3 regions of the Cellulosimicrobium sp. Marseille-Q8652 genome follow, and region 1 is predicted to be linked to each of the others. Evidence: predicted binding sites of a transcription regulator. Region 1 holds the regulator's gene; each other region holds the start of a gene.
What was found. Region 1 encodes LexA, which represses DNA repair genes until DNA is damaged. Its sites were predicted from a motif close to TCGAACANNTGTTCGA; they were not measured.

Region 1 (5,258 bases):
AGCACCTGCCGACACCCGGGCGGGAGGCCGCGACCGAGCACCAGCTCGACGAGATCGCGGCGCTCGTCGAGGCGGCCGGCGGCCGCACCCTCGGCCTGTTCTCGTCGCGTCGCGCCGCGGTCGCGGCGGCCGAGGCGATGCGCGAGCGGCTCGACGTCCCCGTGCTGTGCCAGGGGGACGACCAGCTCCCGACGCTCGTGCGCGAGTTCGCCGACGACCCGGCGACCTGCCTGTTCGGGACGCTCTCCCTGTGGCAGGGCGTGGACGTGCCCGGCCCGTCGTGCCAGCTCGTGCTCATCGACCGCATCCCGTTCCCCCGGCCGGACGACCCGGTGCGGTCGGCGCGCGCCCGCGCGGTCGAGGCCGCCGGCGGGAACGGGTTCATGCAGGTGTCCGCGACGCACGCCGCGCTCCTGCTCGCGCAGGGCGCGGGGCGCCTGGTCCGTTCGACGACCGACCGCGGCGTGGTGGCCGTGCTCGACCCCCGTCTCGTCACGGCGCGCTACGGCACGTTCCTCACGCGCTCGATGCCGGGGTTCTGGCAGACGACCGACCGCGAGGTCGCTGCCGCTGCGCTGCGACGCCTCGCCGCCCTAGGCTGAGCGCAACCCACGAGACGGAGGCGCGATGACCGACGCAGGCACCACCATGCCCATCCCCGAGGAGCGTGCAGGGGGACCGGTCCCGCCGGCGGGAGCCCGGACGACGAAGCTCGCGATCGTCGGGGCGGGGGCGGTCGGGTCGACCCTCGCGTACGCGGCGCTCATGCGCGGGGCGGCCCGCACGGTCGCGATGCTCGACGTCAACCGTGCCAAGGTCGACGCCGAGGTCCTCGACCTCCAGCACGGCATCCAGTTCATGCCCATGGCGAGGGTCGAGGGCTCCGACGACGTCGCGGTGTGCGCGGGCGCGGACGTCGTGGTCGTGACCGCCGGTGCGAAGCAGAAGCAGGGGCAGACCCGGCTCGACCTCGCGGAGGGCACGATCGGTCTCATGCGCACGATCCTGCCGGGGCTCGTGGAGGTCGCGCCGGACGCCGTCTACGTCATGGTCACCAACCCCGTCGACATCGTCACGTACGCCGCCCTGAAGTTCTCCGGCCTGCCGCCGGAGCGGCTCTTCGGCAGCGGGACGGTGCTCGACTCGTCGCGGCTGCGGTTCCTCGTCGCGCAGCACTGCGGCGTCGCGGTCCAGAACGTCCACGCCTACATCGCCGGCGAGCACGGCGACAGCGAGATCCCGCTCTGGAGCTCGGCGACGATCGGCGGTGTCCCGCTGCTCGAGTGGCCGGGGATCGCCGGCCACCCGCCGCTCTCCGAGGACGCGCGCGAGGCGATCGCCCGTGAGGTGGTCGAGTCGGCCTACCGGATCATCGAGGGCAAGGGCGCGACCAACTACGCCGTCGGCCTCGCCGCGACGCGCATCATCGAGGCGGTCCTGGGCGACGAGCACCGGCTCCTGCCCGTCTCGACGCTCCTGGACGGCGACTACGGGATCCACGACGTGTGCCTGTCGTTGCCGACGCTGCTCGACCGCCGCGGCGCGAGCGAGCGTGTCGACGTCCCGCTGTCCGACGCGGAGCTGACAGGTCTCCAGGGCTCCGCGGAGTCCCTGCGCGCGGTCGCGCGGCGGTTCGGCCTCTAGGAGCACGCGACGACGGGCCGGCGATCCCGCGGGAGGGATCGCCGGCCCGTCGTCGTGGGGGAGCGGCCGGGCCGGCGGCCGCGGCGCGGACGGACCGGTCCGTCAGAGGCTGCGCAGGACCGACACGACGCGCCCGAGCACCTGCGCGTCGTCGCCGGGGATCGGGTCGTACGCGGAGTTGTGGGGCATCAGCCACACGTGCCCGCCGCTGCGCTTGAACGTCTTGACGGTCGCCTCGCCGTCGATCATCGCCGCGACGATCTCGCCGTTCTCGGCGACGTTCTGCCGACGCACCACGACCCAGTCGCCGTCGCAGATCGCGGCGTCGACCATCGAGTCGCCCTGCACGCGGAGCAGGAAGAGCTCACCGTCCCCGACGAGCTGGCGCGGCAGCGGGAAGACGTCCTCGACGACCTGCTCCGCGAGGATCGGGCCGCCCGCGGCGATCCGGCCGACCACCGGGACGTAGGACGGCAGGGGGTGCGCCTCGTCGTGCACCTGCTCGTCGGCGACGCGGACGAGGGGAGCGGCGCGGCGGCCGTCGTCCGGCTGCACGACCTCGATGGCGCGCGGACGGTTCGGGTCCCGGCGCAGGTACCCCTTGCGCTCGAGCGTGGTGAGCTGGTGCTTGACCGAGGAGGGGCTCGTGAGCCCGACGGCCTCGCCGATCTCCCGCATGCTCGGGGGATACCCGCGCTGCTCGACGCACGAACGGATCGTGTCGAGGACGAGGCGCTGCCGTGGTGTCAGGCCGTCGCTGCCCGCCGTGCCGTCGGGGAGCTCGCGCACCTCGGCGAGCCCCGCACCCGTGTCCCTGCCGCGTCCCGCCATCGTGGTCTCCGCCCTCGTCGCCTCGCGGTCGACGCCCCGGTCGCAGGGAACCTGCACCCCGTACGGCACGCCGCCCTCCGTCGGTGGCGCCCGCGGCGTGGCCGGGGCGCCGGTCGACCCGTGCCCGGTGCGTCGTCCCTGGCGGGAGGCGCTCCGGGCCGGACGTGTCCGGTGGACATGTCCGGCGAACCGACCTGGTCCCAGGTTAGGGGAGAGCGCACCACGAATCAAACATCTGTTCGAGCATGTCTCGACTCCGTGGGTGGATCGTGATAGACCTTCGTACAGGTGTTCTACGCACAGGTGTTCGATCCGGCTCCCGGGTCGACGACGCAGACCTCGCCGGGCCGGAGCGACCGGGGAAGGCGCTCCGGCGCCGGCGAGGGACGGAGGCAGTGATGACGAGTGTGACGACAGGGTGGGACGGCCGGCTGGACCGGTCGGACCGCGGTGCGCGGCGTCAGGCCGGGACGGTGCGCCGCACGGGGGGCGCTCCCGAGGCGCCGCTCCGGCTGACCCGCCGGGGCCGGGTCGTCCTGGTGCTCCTCCTCGCGGTGCTCGTCGTGCTGGGCGCACGGGTCGGGAGCGCGGTCGCCGGCTCGGCGGGAGAGCCGGAGGAGGTGCGCGTCCACGTGGTCGCCGCGGGAGAGACGCTGTGGGACCACGCCGCACGCCTCGCGGATCCCGGTGAGGACGTGCGCGACGTCGTGGCGCGGATCGTCGACCTCAACGGCCTGTCGTCCTCGGGGCTCGCGGCAGGGCAGCGGCTGCTGCTCCCGGTCGACGGCTGAGGCACCGGACGTTCTGTGACCCAGGACACGCGGTGCGGCGCGATCAGGTGCTCTCCGGGGCTTGCGCTGACGATTAGGCGGCCCTAAGTTAGTGTCACCTCACTCGCCAGGCTGGGGGGCCGGGCGGGAGGCGGGGTCGGCGGTCAGCCGCCACCCCTGAGCACGTCGGCGCGTGCGAGGCGAGTCGCGCGCGAGATGGGGACGGGGGCGTCCCGACGGGGGCGACCGGAGACCGGTCGCCCCCGTTCTGCGTCTCCGGACGGCGGCGTCCCCGGTTCCGCACCGTCGCGCGGGCGTCGGCGTGTTGCACCGTCGCGGGGCGGCGGCATACGTTCGTCGCGCCGCTCTCGCCCTGCGAGTGCCGCGGAACCCCCAGCCGAGGAGAGTCGCCATGCACTGCCCGTTCTGCCGTCATGCGGACTCACGTGTCGTCGACTCCCGCACGTCGGACGACGGTGCGTCCATCCGCCGTCGTCGTCAGTGCCCGCAGTGCCAGCGACGCTTCACGACGATCGAGACGGCGAGCCTGTCCGTCGTCAAGCGGTCCGGTGTGACGGAGCCGTTCTCGCGCGAGAAGATCGTCAACGGCGTCCGCAAGGCGTGCCAGGGTCGACCCGTCAACGAGGACGACCTCGCGCTCCTCGCCCAGCGGGTCGAGGAGACGATCCGGGCCAGCGGGAGCGCCGAGCTCGACGCCTACGAGATCGGTCTCGCGATCCTCGGTCCCCTCCGCGAGCTCGACGAGGTCGCGTACCTGCGGTTCGCGAGCGTGTACCAGGCGTTCGACTCCCTCGAGGACTTCGAGAGCGCGATCACGTCGCTCCGTGTCGAGCGCGAGGAGCGGACCGCCGCCCGGTTGACCGGGGCGCGCGCTGACGCGGCGGTGGACGCGGGGGCCGCGACGGGCGGGCCCGAGGAGGCCGAGGGGACTGCCGGCGGCCTGGACGCCGCGTCCCCGACGCGCTGACCGGTGCGTCCGGACGCGCCGGACGTCAGAGGTCGCTCGAGCGGGACGCCCAGAGGTTGATCCCGGTGTCGGCCGGGACCGCCTCGACCGCACGGAGCTCCTCGTCGGTGAGGGCGGGGGCGCCGAGCGCGGCGAGGTTGTCGTCGAGCTGACGCGTGGAGCTCGCGCCGAGGAGCACCGACGTGACCCGCGCGTCGCGCAGGGCCCAGGCGATCGCCGTGGCGGCCAGCGAGCGGCCGTGCGCGCGTGCCAGGGTGTCGAGCCGGCGCACGTGCTCGAGGTTCTCCTGCGAGAGGAACTCCCCGCGCAGCGGTCCGCCGCGGGCCGCGCGCGAGTCGCGCGGCGTCCCGTGGAGGTACCGGTCCGTGAGCATGCCCTGGGCGAGCGGCGAGAACGCGACGACCCCCATGCCCGCGCGCGCGGCGACGTCGAGCACGCTCGTCCCCGAGGAGTCCGGGACCTCGATCCACCGGTTGAGCATCGAGTACGACACCTGGGTCACCACGAGCTCGACCCCGAGCTCGGTGGCGACCTGCAGCGCCTCGCGCGTGCGCTGCGCGGAGTACGACGAGATCCCGACGTACCGCGCGCGTCCCGAGCGCACGGCGCTCGCGAGGGCCCCGACGGTCTCGTGGAGCGGGGTGGTCGGGTCGTAGCGATGGCTGTAGAAGACGTCGACGTGGTCGAGGCCGAGCCGGCGCAGCGACGCGTCCAGCGACGACAGGAGGTACTTGCGCGAACCACCCTCGCCGTACGGCCCCGGACCCATGCGGTAGCCGGCCTTCGTGGTGACGACGAGCTCGTCGCGCACGGGGCGCAGCTCGCGCGCGAGCAGGCGGCCGAGCGACGACTCGGCCGCTCCGCCCGGTGGACCGTAGTTGTTCGCGAGGTCCAGGTGCGTCACGCCGCGGTCGACCGCGTGCAGGACGATCTCGCGCTGCGTCGCGAACGGGTCGGCCTCGCCGAAGTTCTGCCACAGCCCGAGCGAGACCGCCGGGAGCGTCAGGCCGGTCCGGCCGAGGCGC
Region 2 (5,258 bases), 230 kb from region 1:
GCTCGCCGTCCACGACGACCGCCACGCGGTCGGCGATCTCGGCGACGAGGGCGAGGTCGTGCGTGACGACGGCCACGCCACCGCCGGCGTCCGCCCGGCCACGCAGCACGCGCGCGGTCGCCGCCGCCTGGGCACGGTCGAGACCGAACGTCGGCTCGTCCGCGAGCAGGACGGCCGGGTCGAGGACGGTCGCGGTGGCGAGGGAGAGGCGACGCTGCTCGCCGCCCGAGAGCCGGTAGGGGTTCGCGTCGGCGAGCGCTGTGAGGGAGAACGTCTCGAGGGACCGTGCGACGCGGACGTCGAGGTCGGTCAGGCCCGCGCAGCGGGCCGACCAGGCGACCTCGTCGCGCACGGTGCGGGCGAGGAGCTGGTGCTCGGGGTCCTGGAAGACCATGGCGACGGGTTCGCTCGCCGTGGTCGTGACCTCGCCGGTGGTGCGCTCGAGCCCCGCGAGGCCGCGCAGGAGCGTCGACTTCCCGCCACCGTTCGGCCCCACGACGGCGAGCACCTCGCCCGCACGGAGGTCGAGGTCGACGTCGCGCACCACCGGCACGCCGTCGCGTCCCGCACGTGCCGCACGGCCCGCACGGCCCGCACGGCCCGGACGCGGGCCGCGGTGGACCGCGAGGCGGCGGGCGCGGAGCGCCACCGGGTCGCCGGCCCCCGGAGCCGCCCGGTGCCGGGGCGCCTCGGCGGGCGCCGCCCCGGCGAGGTCGGCGAGCCAGGCGTCGGTCTCGGGCGTGCCGAGCGGGCCCGGCGCGCCCGCGGCCTCGAGCCGGACCGCGAGCGGCAACCAGCACCCGAGGGCGGCGAGCTCGTCGGCGTGCTCGCGCAGGACCCGGTCGGTGGGCCCGTGCGCGAGGACGCGGCCGTTCCTCCCGAGCACGAGCGTCGCGCCGGGCAGGGTGCCGAGCTCGTCGAGCCGGTGCTCCACGAGGACGACGGCCCGGGGCACCGGCCGCGCGCGCGACAGGTCGTCGATGGGCGCCGACGGAGCGCCGGTGAGGGCCGCGACGAGGGCGCCGACGTCGTGCGCCGCCGCGGGGTCGAGGAGGGCCGTCGGCTCGTCGAGCACGACGAGGTCGGGGTCGGCGACGAGCGCCGCGGCGAGCGCGACGCGCTGCGCCTCGCCGCCCGAGAGCGCGGAGGTCGCGCGCTCGTGCAGGTGGGCCGCGCCGACGGCGTCGAGCGCGGCCCACGCGCGGGCGTCCAAGGCGTCGGGGTCCACGCCGCGGTTCTCGAGCGCGAACCGCAGCTCGTCGTCGACGCGCGCGAGGCACAGCTGGTCGCCCGGGCGCTGCTGGACGAGGCCGACGTGCGCCGCGAGCCGGGCCGGGGTGACGTCGCGCGGGTCGTGCCCGACGACGTGCAGGTCGCCGGACACGGTCCCGGGCAGCGTGTGCGGGACCACCCCGACGAAGGCGCGCAGGAGCGTCGACTTGCCGCAGCCGGACGGGCCGAGCACGAGCAGGCCGGTGCCGGCGGGCACGGTGACGTGGACGTCGTCGAGCACGCGCGCGTCGAGACGGCCCAGGGTGACGGACAGGCCGGCTGCGCGGACCGCGTCGGGCGCGGTGGCCCCGAGGCCCACGGGCTCAGCCACGGGGCTCCGCCCCGATCGCGAACGCGTCGAGGGCCCCCGTGCGGGCGAGCGCGTCCCCGAGGAGCCGTGCCGCGACGCCGCACAGCACGACGCACGAGACGACCTGGATCCCGAGGCGGAGCATCGCGTAGTCCTGCCCGAGCCAGCCGAACCGCACGGCGTTGAAGGCGTAGCTGACGAGCGCCGCGCTCACGCCGGAAGCGACGAACACGCCCCAGCCGAAGCGGCGGTAGCGCGTGAGCGCGAACGCGAGCTCGGCCCCGGCGCCCTGGACGAGCCCCACGACGAGCAGGAGCGGGCCCGCGGGCGAGGCGAGGAAGACCACCTCGACGAGGGCGGCGAGCGTCTCGGCGAGGATGCCGACGCCCGGCTTGCGCACGACGTACGTCGCGAGCGGACCGACGACGATCCACGCCCCGGCCAGCACGTTCGACGCGAGGTCCGCGAACGGTCCCATGGCGAGCTGCAGCGGCGCCCACAGCTGCACGACGGCCCAGTAGACGAACCCGAAGACGACGCCGAGGACGGCGACGAGGACCGTCTCGTGCAGGGTGAGGCCGCGCCGTGCGGGGCGCGGGCCGTTCGCACCCGGGCGGGGACTGCTCGTGGTCGGCTGCGTGGTGCGGGACTCGGTCATGCGGGCTCCCTCCGTCGGGCCCCCGCACCGAGGGGTGCACGACGGCGCACCACCGCTCGCCCGCGCACCCGGCCCGGCGCACGGGGCGCGCGGGTGCGAGCGCGCAGGGGACGGTGACGTCGGCCCTGCTCCCTTCGCTGGTACGAACCAGATCAGGTTCCACGGGTCTGCAGGGGGGACGGGTGTCCGGCCTGCACTCTCAGCGCTCGTGCGCTCCCCGGGGGCGTTCGGGCCCGACCCTAGGGCCTGCGCCGCGGGAGGACAATCCCGGCGTCTCACCCCGCGGGACGGTGTGGGGGGAGCCCCGCCCGGCGGCGCAGGCGTGTCTTGACACTCGATCGAACACCTGTTCGAATATGCGGGTGCGGTGGGACGGACAGGCGATCGGCGCGGACGACGGCGCGCTCCCGGGGCTGGAGCGCGTGGGCCTCGTGCGCAGCGTGCGCACGCCCGAGTTCGCGGGGATCACGTTCCACGAGGTGACGGCGAAGAGCGCGCTGTCGAAGGTGCCCGCGATGTCGCGCATGCCGTTCCGCTGGACGGTCAACCCGTACCGCGGCTGCAGCCACGCCTGCTCGTACTGCCTGAGCCCGCACACCCCCGTGCTCCTCGCCGACGGGACCCAGCGGCCGGTCGGCGAGCTCCGGGTCGGCGACGAGATCGTCGGCACCCAGGCGCACGGCGCCTACCGCCGGTACGTCCGCACGCGCGTCCTCGACCGCTGGACCACGCGCAAGCGCGCCTACCGGGTGACGCTCGCCGACGGCACGCGGCTCGTCGCGAGCGGCGACCACCGGTTCCTCACCGAGCGGGGCTGGCGCCACGTCGTGGCAGGCGCGGGCCACCGCGCCCACCTGGCGCTCGGGGACGTCCTCGTCGGCCCGGGACGGAGCGGGTTGCGGGACCTCGCCGCCACGGCGACGGAGGAGGGCTCCGGCGCCTCGCCCCTCCTCGGGCAGGACGTCACCGGCGACGACGCCCTGCGCGTCGAGTCGCTCGAGGCGCTCGGCGGCGCGGACGACCTCGTCGAGCTCGTCGACATCACCACGGGGACGCGCGACTTCGTCGCGGCCGGGGTCGTGAGCCACAACTGCTTCGCGCGGCCGACGCACCAGTACCTCGACCTCGACGCCGGCGAGGACTTCGACCGCGAGGTCGTCGTCAAGGTCAACGTCGACGACGTGCTGCGCGCCGAGCTCACGAAGAGGTCCTGGACGCACGAGCCGGTCGCCCTCGGCACGAACACCGACCCGTACCAGCGCGCCGAGGGACGCTACCGGCTCATGCCCGGGATCATCACGGCGCTCGCGGACTCCGGCGCGCCGCTGTCGATCCTCACCAAGGGGACGCTCCTGCGCCGCGACCTGCCGCTCCTCGCCGACGCGGCCTCCCGCGTCGAGGTCGGGATCGGCGTGTCGCTCGCGCTGCTCGACCCGGAGCTGCAGGCGTCCGTCGAGCCAGGCACGCCCAGCCCTCGCGCACGCCTCGACCTGATCCGCACGATCCGCGAGGCCGGGCTCCCGTGCGGTGTCATGATCGCCCCCGTGCTGCCGTGGCTCACGGACTCCACGCGGTCGCTCACCGACCTCCTCGACGCGGTCAAGGACGCGGGCGCCACCGGCGTCACCGTGCTCCCGCTGCACCTCAAGCCCGGGACTCGCGAGTGGTTCATGACGTGGCTCGCGCGCGAGCACCCCCGCCTCGTGCCCGGGTACGAACGGGTCTACGACCGCGGCACGTACGCCTCCAAGGCCTACCGCTCCTGGCTGTGGGACCGTGTGCGCCCGATGCTCGAGACGCGGGGATTCGCCGTCTCGGGCCACCGGGGCCCGTCGGGCGTCGACGGCCGCTTCCGGCGCGGGGAGCTCGGCGGGACCGGTGTCACCGAACCGCCCGTCGACGGCGCGTACCCCGCCGGCAGCCTCGCCCGCCCGGTCACCCCGTCGGTGGCCGGCGGGGCGCTCGCCGGCATGCCGGTCGACGGCGGAGCGCTGGACCTCGCGGGCGGCGGCGTGGAGCAGGTGCTGTTCTGAGGCCTGCTCAGGCGGTGCCGCTCGGCACCGGGGCGACGCGCACGACCTCCGTCCGTGCCACGACGCGGTCGCGCACGTCGGCCAGCGCCACGCGCGCCGGGTCGGTCATGTACGCGGTCAGCGCCGCGTCGTCGGGCATCTCGACGACCTGCACCTCGCACGGCGCGGACGGGTCCTGGCCGGGCAGCGCGCGCACGCGCTGCACCACGCGCCCGCCGTGCGCGGGGACGAGCGCCAGGACCTCGTCCTCGTACCGCGCGAGGGAGTCGGCGTCGTCGGTCGGCCACAGCAGGACGCACAGCGTGATCGGCACGGTCGGCACGCTACGCCCGGCAGACGGGACGCGTCACCCGTCCGCGAGCCGCGGGGGGAACCCGCCCGTCGCGACCGGTCCCCAGCAGGTGATCGTTACGCGCACGAGGCACTTGCCCTGCGCGACCATCGCGGCGCGGTACTCGTCCCAGTCCGGGTGCTCGCCCGAGATCGCGCGGTAGTAGTCGACGAGCGGCTCGACCGCGTCGGGCAGCTCGATCACCTCGGCGGTCCCGTCCACCTGCACCCACGGGTCGGAGAAGCCCGGACCGAGCGACAGGAGCGACGCCTGCGGCCGGCGGCGCAGGTTCGCGGCCTTCGCCCGCTCCGGGTACGTCGACACCACGACGCGCCCCTCGCCGTCGACCCCGTACGTCACCGGGCTCATCTGCGGCGAACCGTCGGAGCGGGTCGTGACGAGCACGCCGTCGTGGCGCGAGCGGAGCAGCTCCACGAGCTCGTCGAGCTCGACCCGTCGGGCGGTGGCGATCGTGCGCGGCATGGGGATCCTCCTGGTGGGGCGGGGTGCGTCAGCGACTAGACTCGCACGGGCGCTCGTCGCGCCCCCACTCCTCACGCGACCTCTCGTACGACATGGAAGGACGAACTCCGTGCTCCGCACCCACACGGCCGGCTCACTGCGGGCCGAGCACACCGGTCAGACCGTCACCCT
Region 3 (5,258 bases), 210 kb from region 1:
GAGCCGTACGGGGGGCCGGGCTGCGGTGCGGGCGGGTACGTCACGTCGGCGACCCTACCGGCGCACGTATCATCACCCCTCGTGACGATCACGATCGGGGTCCTCGCCCAGGGCGACGTGCGCGAGCACCGCGCCGCGCTCGAGTCCGCCGGTGCCCGCACGGTCGGCGTGCGCCGTCCCGAGGAGCCTGGAGCAGGTCGACGGGCTGGTGCTGCCCGGCGGGGAGTCGACGACCATCGACAAGGCTCCTGCGGATCTTCGAGCTCGACGAGCCGCTGCGTGCGCGCATCGGCGAGGGCCTGCCCGTCTACGGCTCGTGCGCCGGCATGATCCTGCTCGCCGACCGCATCCTCGGGGGCACGGCGGACCAGCGGACGATCGATCGGGCTCGACGTGACGGTGCGGCGCAACGCGTTCGGCCGCCAGGTGGACTCGTTCGAGACCGACCTCGCCTTCACCGGACTGCGGGGGACGACCCCGCGGTCCACGCGGTGTTCATCCGCGCGCCGTGGGTCGAGGACGTCGGACCGGGCGTCGAGGTCCTCGCCCGCATCCCCGACGCGAGCACGCCGGGGATCCCGGACGCGGCCGCCGGTAGGATCGTCGCAGTACAGCAGGGATCGCTGCTCGCCACGTCGTTCCACCCCGAGATCTCGGGCGACGCGCGCGTGCACGAGCGGTTCGTCCAGATCGCGAAGGGGTAGGAACGCATGTCAGGGCACTCCAAGTGGGCCACCACCAAGCACAAGAAGGCGGCCATCGACGCCAAGCGCGGCAAGGCTCTTCGCGAAGGCTCATCAAGAACATCGAGGTCGCGGCCCGCACGGGCGGCGGTGACCTGGCCGGCAACCCGACGCTCTTCGACGCCGTCCAGAAGGCGAAGAAGTCCTCGGTGCCGAACGACAACATCGACCGCGCCGTGAAGCGCGGGTCCGGCGAGGGCGCCGACGCCGTCGACTACCAGACGATCATGTACGAGGGGTACGGCACCAACGGCATCGCCGTCCTCGTCGAGTGCCTCACCGACAACAAGAACCGCGCCGCGGCCGAGGTGCGCACCGCGTTCTCCCGCAACGGCGGCAGCCTCGCCGACCCGGGGTCGGTCTCCTACCTGTTCTCGCGCAAGGGGCTCGTCGTCGTGCCCAAGGCCGACGGCGTGACCGAGGACGACGTCATGCTCGCCGCGCTCGACGCGGGCGCCGAGGACGTCACCGACTCCGGCGACGTCATCGAGGTGCTGTGCGAGGCCAGCGACCTCGTCGCGGTGCGCACCGCGATCCAGGAGGCCGGGATCGAGTACGACTCCGCGGACTCCGTGTGGCACCCGTCCATGGAGGTCGAGGTCGACGCCGAGGGTGCGCGCAAGATCCTGCGCCTCATCGACGCGCTCGAGGACAGCGACGACGTGCAGAACGTCTACGCGAACTTCGACGCGTCGGACGAGGTCATGGCGGAGCTCGAGAACGACGACTGCTCTCGCTCGACCAGCGGCGTCGTGGTCGGGGAGCCGGGCGGGCGGGGTGCGCGCGGTCTACCATCCGCGCCCTCGTCCCTCGGGCGCTCCCGCCAGGCCCGCCACGACCGCGCGCACCCCGCCCGCCCTGCCAGGTCCGACCAGCCGCCGTGCGAACCGGCGCCGTCAGCTCGGCGCTCCCGCTGCGCGCCTCGGTGGATGTCGCAGCAGGTCATGAAAGGGTGAGGCCGTGCGCGTGCTCGGAGTGGACCCTGGACTGACCCGGTGCGGCGTGGGGGTCGTGGACTCGCTGCCCGGTCGCAAGGCCGAGATGGTGGCCGTCGGGGTGCTGCGGTCCGACCCCGAGCTCAGCGTGGACCTGCGGCTGCTGCGGATCTCGGAGCGGCTGGACGCCTGGCTCGACGAGCACGTCCCCGACGTCGTCGCGGTCGAGCGGGTGTTCGCGCAGCACAACGTCGGGACGGTCATGGGGACGGCGCAGGTCGCCGGGCTCGCGATGGTCGCCGCCGCGCGGCGCCGGGTGCCCGTCGCGCTGCACACGCCGTCCGAGGTCAAGGCCGCCGTGACGGGGAGCGGCCGGGCCGGCAAGGAGCAGGTCCAGCGCATGGTCGCGGGCATCCTCGGGCTCGCCGAGCTGCCGCGGCCGGCCGACGCCGCCGACGCGCTGGCCCTCGCGATCTGCCACCTGTGGCGGCCCGCCGGGGCGTTGCAGGGCGGGGAGCGGCACGAGCTGACCCCGGCCCAGCGCGCGTGGGCGGCCGCGGAGCGCACGGCGCGCCGCGCACCGAGATAGCGACCGCGCCTCGGGGTCGGCCCGTCCGGCCGGAGGCGGGCGCCTCGGGGGTCGCGAGGCTCCGTGTCGTTCGGCAGCGGCGTGGGCGGGCCTTGCTACAGTGACCGCGGTCGTACGGGTGTTCGACGACCGTCCCTCATCAGTTCTTGACCCGACCGACGGCTCGAGCGAGCCGCAGCGAGAGGAGCCCGGGTGATCGCGTCGCTGAGCGGGACGGTGGCGAGCGTGCAGCTCGACCGGGCGGTGCTCGAGGTCGGGGGAGTCGGGTACCTCGTGCACGCGACCCCCGCGACGCTCGCCGCCCTGCGCGTGGGCGAGACCGCGCGGCTCGCCACGAGCCTCGTCGTGCGCGAGGACTCCTTCACGCTCTTCGGCTTCGCCGACGACGACGAGCGGACGGTCTTCGAGACGGTGCAGACCGTGAGCGGGGTCGGCCCGCGCCTCGCGCTGGCGATGCTCGCGGTGCACACTCCCGACGCCCTGCGGCGTGCCGTCGCGGGTGCCGACATCGCCGCGCTGGTCCGCGTCCCGGGCATCGGGAACAAGGGAGCCCAGCGCATCGCGCTCGAGCTCGGGGACAAGCTCGGCGCGCCCACCGGGGCCGACGCCCCCGCCACGGGCGGTGGGGCGGGCGGGACCCCGGTCGCCGAGGACCGCCGGGACCAGGTCGTCGAGGCCCTGGTCGGGCTCGGGTGGAACGTCAAGGCCGCGGACGACGCGGTCGCCACGGTCCTCGCGCAGGCCGGCGTCGACGCCGTCGAGGCCGCGGACGTCGCGGGCGCGCTGCGTGCCGCGCTGCGCGTGCTCGGCGGGCAGAGGGGCTGACGATGGCGGACTTCGACCGGGTCGGGGCGGGCGCGTACCCCGAGGACGGCTTCACCTCGGAGCGCATCGTCGCGGCAGGCGCCGACGACCTAGAGCGCGCCGCCGAGGCGGCGCTGCGCCCGCGCCGGCTCGAGGAGTTCGTCGGGCAGCGCGTCGTGCGCGACCAGCTCTCGCTGGTGCTGCAGGCGGCGCTCGCCCGGGGGAGCGCACCCGACCACGTCCTCCTGTCGGGGCCGCCGGGACTCGGGAAGACGACCCTGGCGATGATCATCGCCGCCGAGCTCGGCGCCTCCCTGCGCGTCACCTCGGGCCCCGCGATCCAGCACGCGGGCGACCTCGCCGCCGTGCTGTCCTCTCTCGAGGAGGGCGAGGTGCTCTTCATCGACGAGATCCACCGCCTCGCGCGCCCCGCCGAGGAGCTGCTCTACATGGCGATGGAGGACTTCCGTGTCGACGTGGTGGTCGGCAAGGGCGCCGGCGCAAGCGCGATCCCGCTGAGCCTGCCGCCGTTCACGGCGGTGGGGGCCACGACGCGTGCGGGCCTGCTGCCCGCCCCGTTGCGCGACCGGTTCGGCTTCACGGGACACCTCGACTTCTACTCGGGCGAGGAGCTCGAGCGCGTCCTGACCCGCTCTGCGGGACTGCTCGGCGTCGCGCTCCACCCGGACGCGGCCCACGAGATCGCGGGCCGCTCGCGCGGGACGCCCCGCATCGCGAACCGCCTCCTGCGGCGCGTCCGGGACTGGGCGCAGGTCCGGGGGGACGGCAGCCTCGACCTGCGCGCAGCACGCGCCGCGCTCGAGGTCTACGAGGTCGACCCCATCGGTCTGGACCGGCTCGACCGCGCCGTGCTCACGGCGCTGTGCACCCGGTTCAACGGCGGGCCCGTGGGCCTGACGACGCTCGCGGTCACGGTCGGCGAGGAGGCCGAGACCGTCGAGACCGTCGCCGAGCCGTACCTCGTGCGGGAAGGGCTGATCGGACGCACCCCGCGGGGTCGCGTCGCGACGCCGGCCGCCTGGGCCCACCTCGGACTGACCCCGCCGCGCGAGGGCAGCACGCTCTTCGACGCCTGACGGCACCGCGGCGGAGGAGCGCGCGCGCCGCGAGGCCCCCGTGACGGCGGTCACAGGGTGCGCGCGAAGGGCCTAGACTGGACCGGACCTGCGGGGAACTCCACGGCCGGACGGCTCGTTGGGGAACCGTGCGCGCGCGCCTAGACTGCCGCGCAGACCCCCGCCGACGAACAGGACACGTGAGACCCCGTCATGGATATCAGCTTCATCCTCATCCTCGCCCTTGCGGCCGGTGCGATGTTCCTCATGACCAGCCGCACCCGCAAGCAGCAGCGCGAGGCCCAGAACTTCCGCTCCGAGCTCGCGCCGGGCCAGGAGGTCATGACGGGTTCGGGGATGTTCGGCACGATCGTCGAGGTCGACGACGAGGCGGACATCATCACGATCGAGTCCACGCCCGGGGCGCAGACCCGGTGGTTGCGCGCGGCGATCGCCAAGCGCGTCGACGTGCCGGTGGAGGAGGAGACCGAGGAGCTCGTCGACGGCGAGGAGCCGGCTGCTCCCGCCGCGGCCTACGGCAGCGCGGCCACCGTCTCCTCCGGCTCGCCGGCCGAGCGCTCCGACGACCTGGTCGTCCCCGACGACCTGTCCGGCCTCACCGACGAGAAGGCGGACAAGGACCGCGACCGTCGCGACGAGGGCACGGACGGCAAGTGACCACCCGCCGGCCGCACGCGCGGCCGGACTGACGCGATGGGCCTCCGGGCCCGTCGCACTCGCACGAGAAGAGACGGACAGTTGGCCACCAGCAGCACACGAGCGAGGCCCGTACGGACCCTCGTCTTCCTGGGCGTCCTCGTGGTCGCCCTCTTCGGGAGCCTCTTCGCGGGGACGAAGCTCGACCCGCAGACCGCCGACGACCCGGGCGGGGCCAGCCTCACCCCGGGGCTCGCGCTGGACCTCGAGGGCGGCACGCAGATCATCCTCGAACCGGTCACGACCGACGGTTCCGAGGTGACGCCGGAGGCGATCAACGAGGCGATCAACGTCATCCGCCAGCGCATCGACGCGCAGGGGGTGTCGGAGTCGGAGATCACCCGGCAGGGATCGGGCAACATCGTCGTGGGCATCCCCGGCGAGCCGAGCCAGG

Region 2: the regulator LexA is predicted to act here: its motif matches at 2,579-2,594, upstream of ACWPWV_RS16410 (Rv2578c family radical SAM protein).
Region 3: the regulator LexA is predicted to act here: its motif matches at 2,378-2,393, upstream of ruvA (Holliday junction branch migration protein RuvA).

Annotation. Positions count from the first base shown of each region.
Region 1 covers NZ_CBCOPS010000002.1:1,675,572-1,680,829, reverse strand. Annotated here, with positions in the region: gene ACWPWV_RS17530 (ATP-dependent DNA helicase) at 1-602, shown strand, start outside; gene ACWPWV_RS17525 (L-lactate dehydrogenase) at 649-1,644, shown strand; gene lexA (transcriptional repressor LexA) at 1,747-2,475, opposite strand; gene ACWPWV_RS17515 (LysM peptidoglycan-binding domain-containing protein) at 2,874-3,266, shown strand; gene nrdR (transcriptional regulator NrdR) at 3,658-4,233, shown strand; gene ACWPWV_RS17505 (aldo/keto reductase) at 4,259-5,258, opposite strand, start outside.
Region 2 covers NZ_CBCOPS010000002.1:1,441,117-1,446,374, reverse strand. Annotated here, with positions in the region: gene ACWPWV_RS16420 (ABC transporter ATP-binding protein) at 1-1,513, opposite strand, end outside; gene ACWPWV_RS16415 (ECF transporter S component) at 1,596-2,240, opposite strand; TPP riboswitch at 2,351-2,470, opposite strand; gene ACWPWV_RS16410 (Rv2578c family radical SAM protein) at 2,603-4,273, shown strand; gene ACWPWV_RS16405 (hypothetical protein) at 4,281-4,586, opposite strand; gene ACWPWV_RS16400 (PPOX class F420-dependent oxidoreductase) at 4,620-5,087, opposite strand; gene aspS (aspartate--tRNA ligase) at 5,197-5,258, shown strand, end outside.
Region 3 covers NZ_CBCOPS010000002.1:1,461,667-1,466,924, reverse strand. Annotated here, with positions in the region: gene ACWPWV_RS16515 (hypothetical protein) at 1-44, opposite strand, end outside; partial or broken gene pdxT (pyridoxal 5'-phosphate synthase glutaminase subunit PdxT) at 82-704, shown strand; partial or broken gene ACWPWV_RS16505 (YebC/PmpR family DNA-binding transcriptional regulator) at 711-1,468, shown strand; gene ruvC (crossover junction endodeoxyribonuclease RuvC) at 1,704-2,267, shown strand; gene ruvA (Holliday junction branch migration protein RuvA) at 2,460-3,092, shown strand; gene ruvB (Holliday junction branch migration DNA helicase RuvB) at 3,095-4,168, shown strand; gene yajC (preprotein translocase subunit YajC) at 4,361-4,825, shown strand; gene secD (protein translocase subunit SecD) at 4,907-5,258, shown strand, end outside.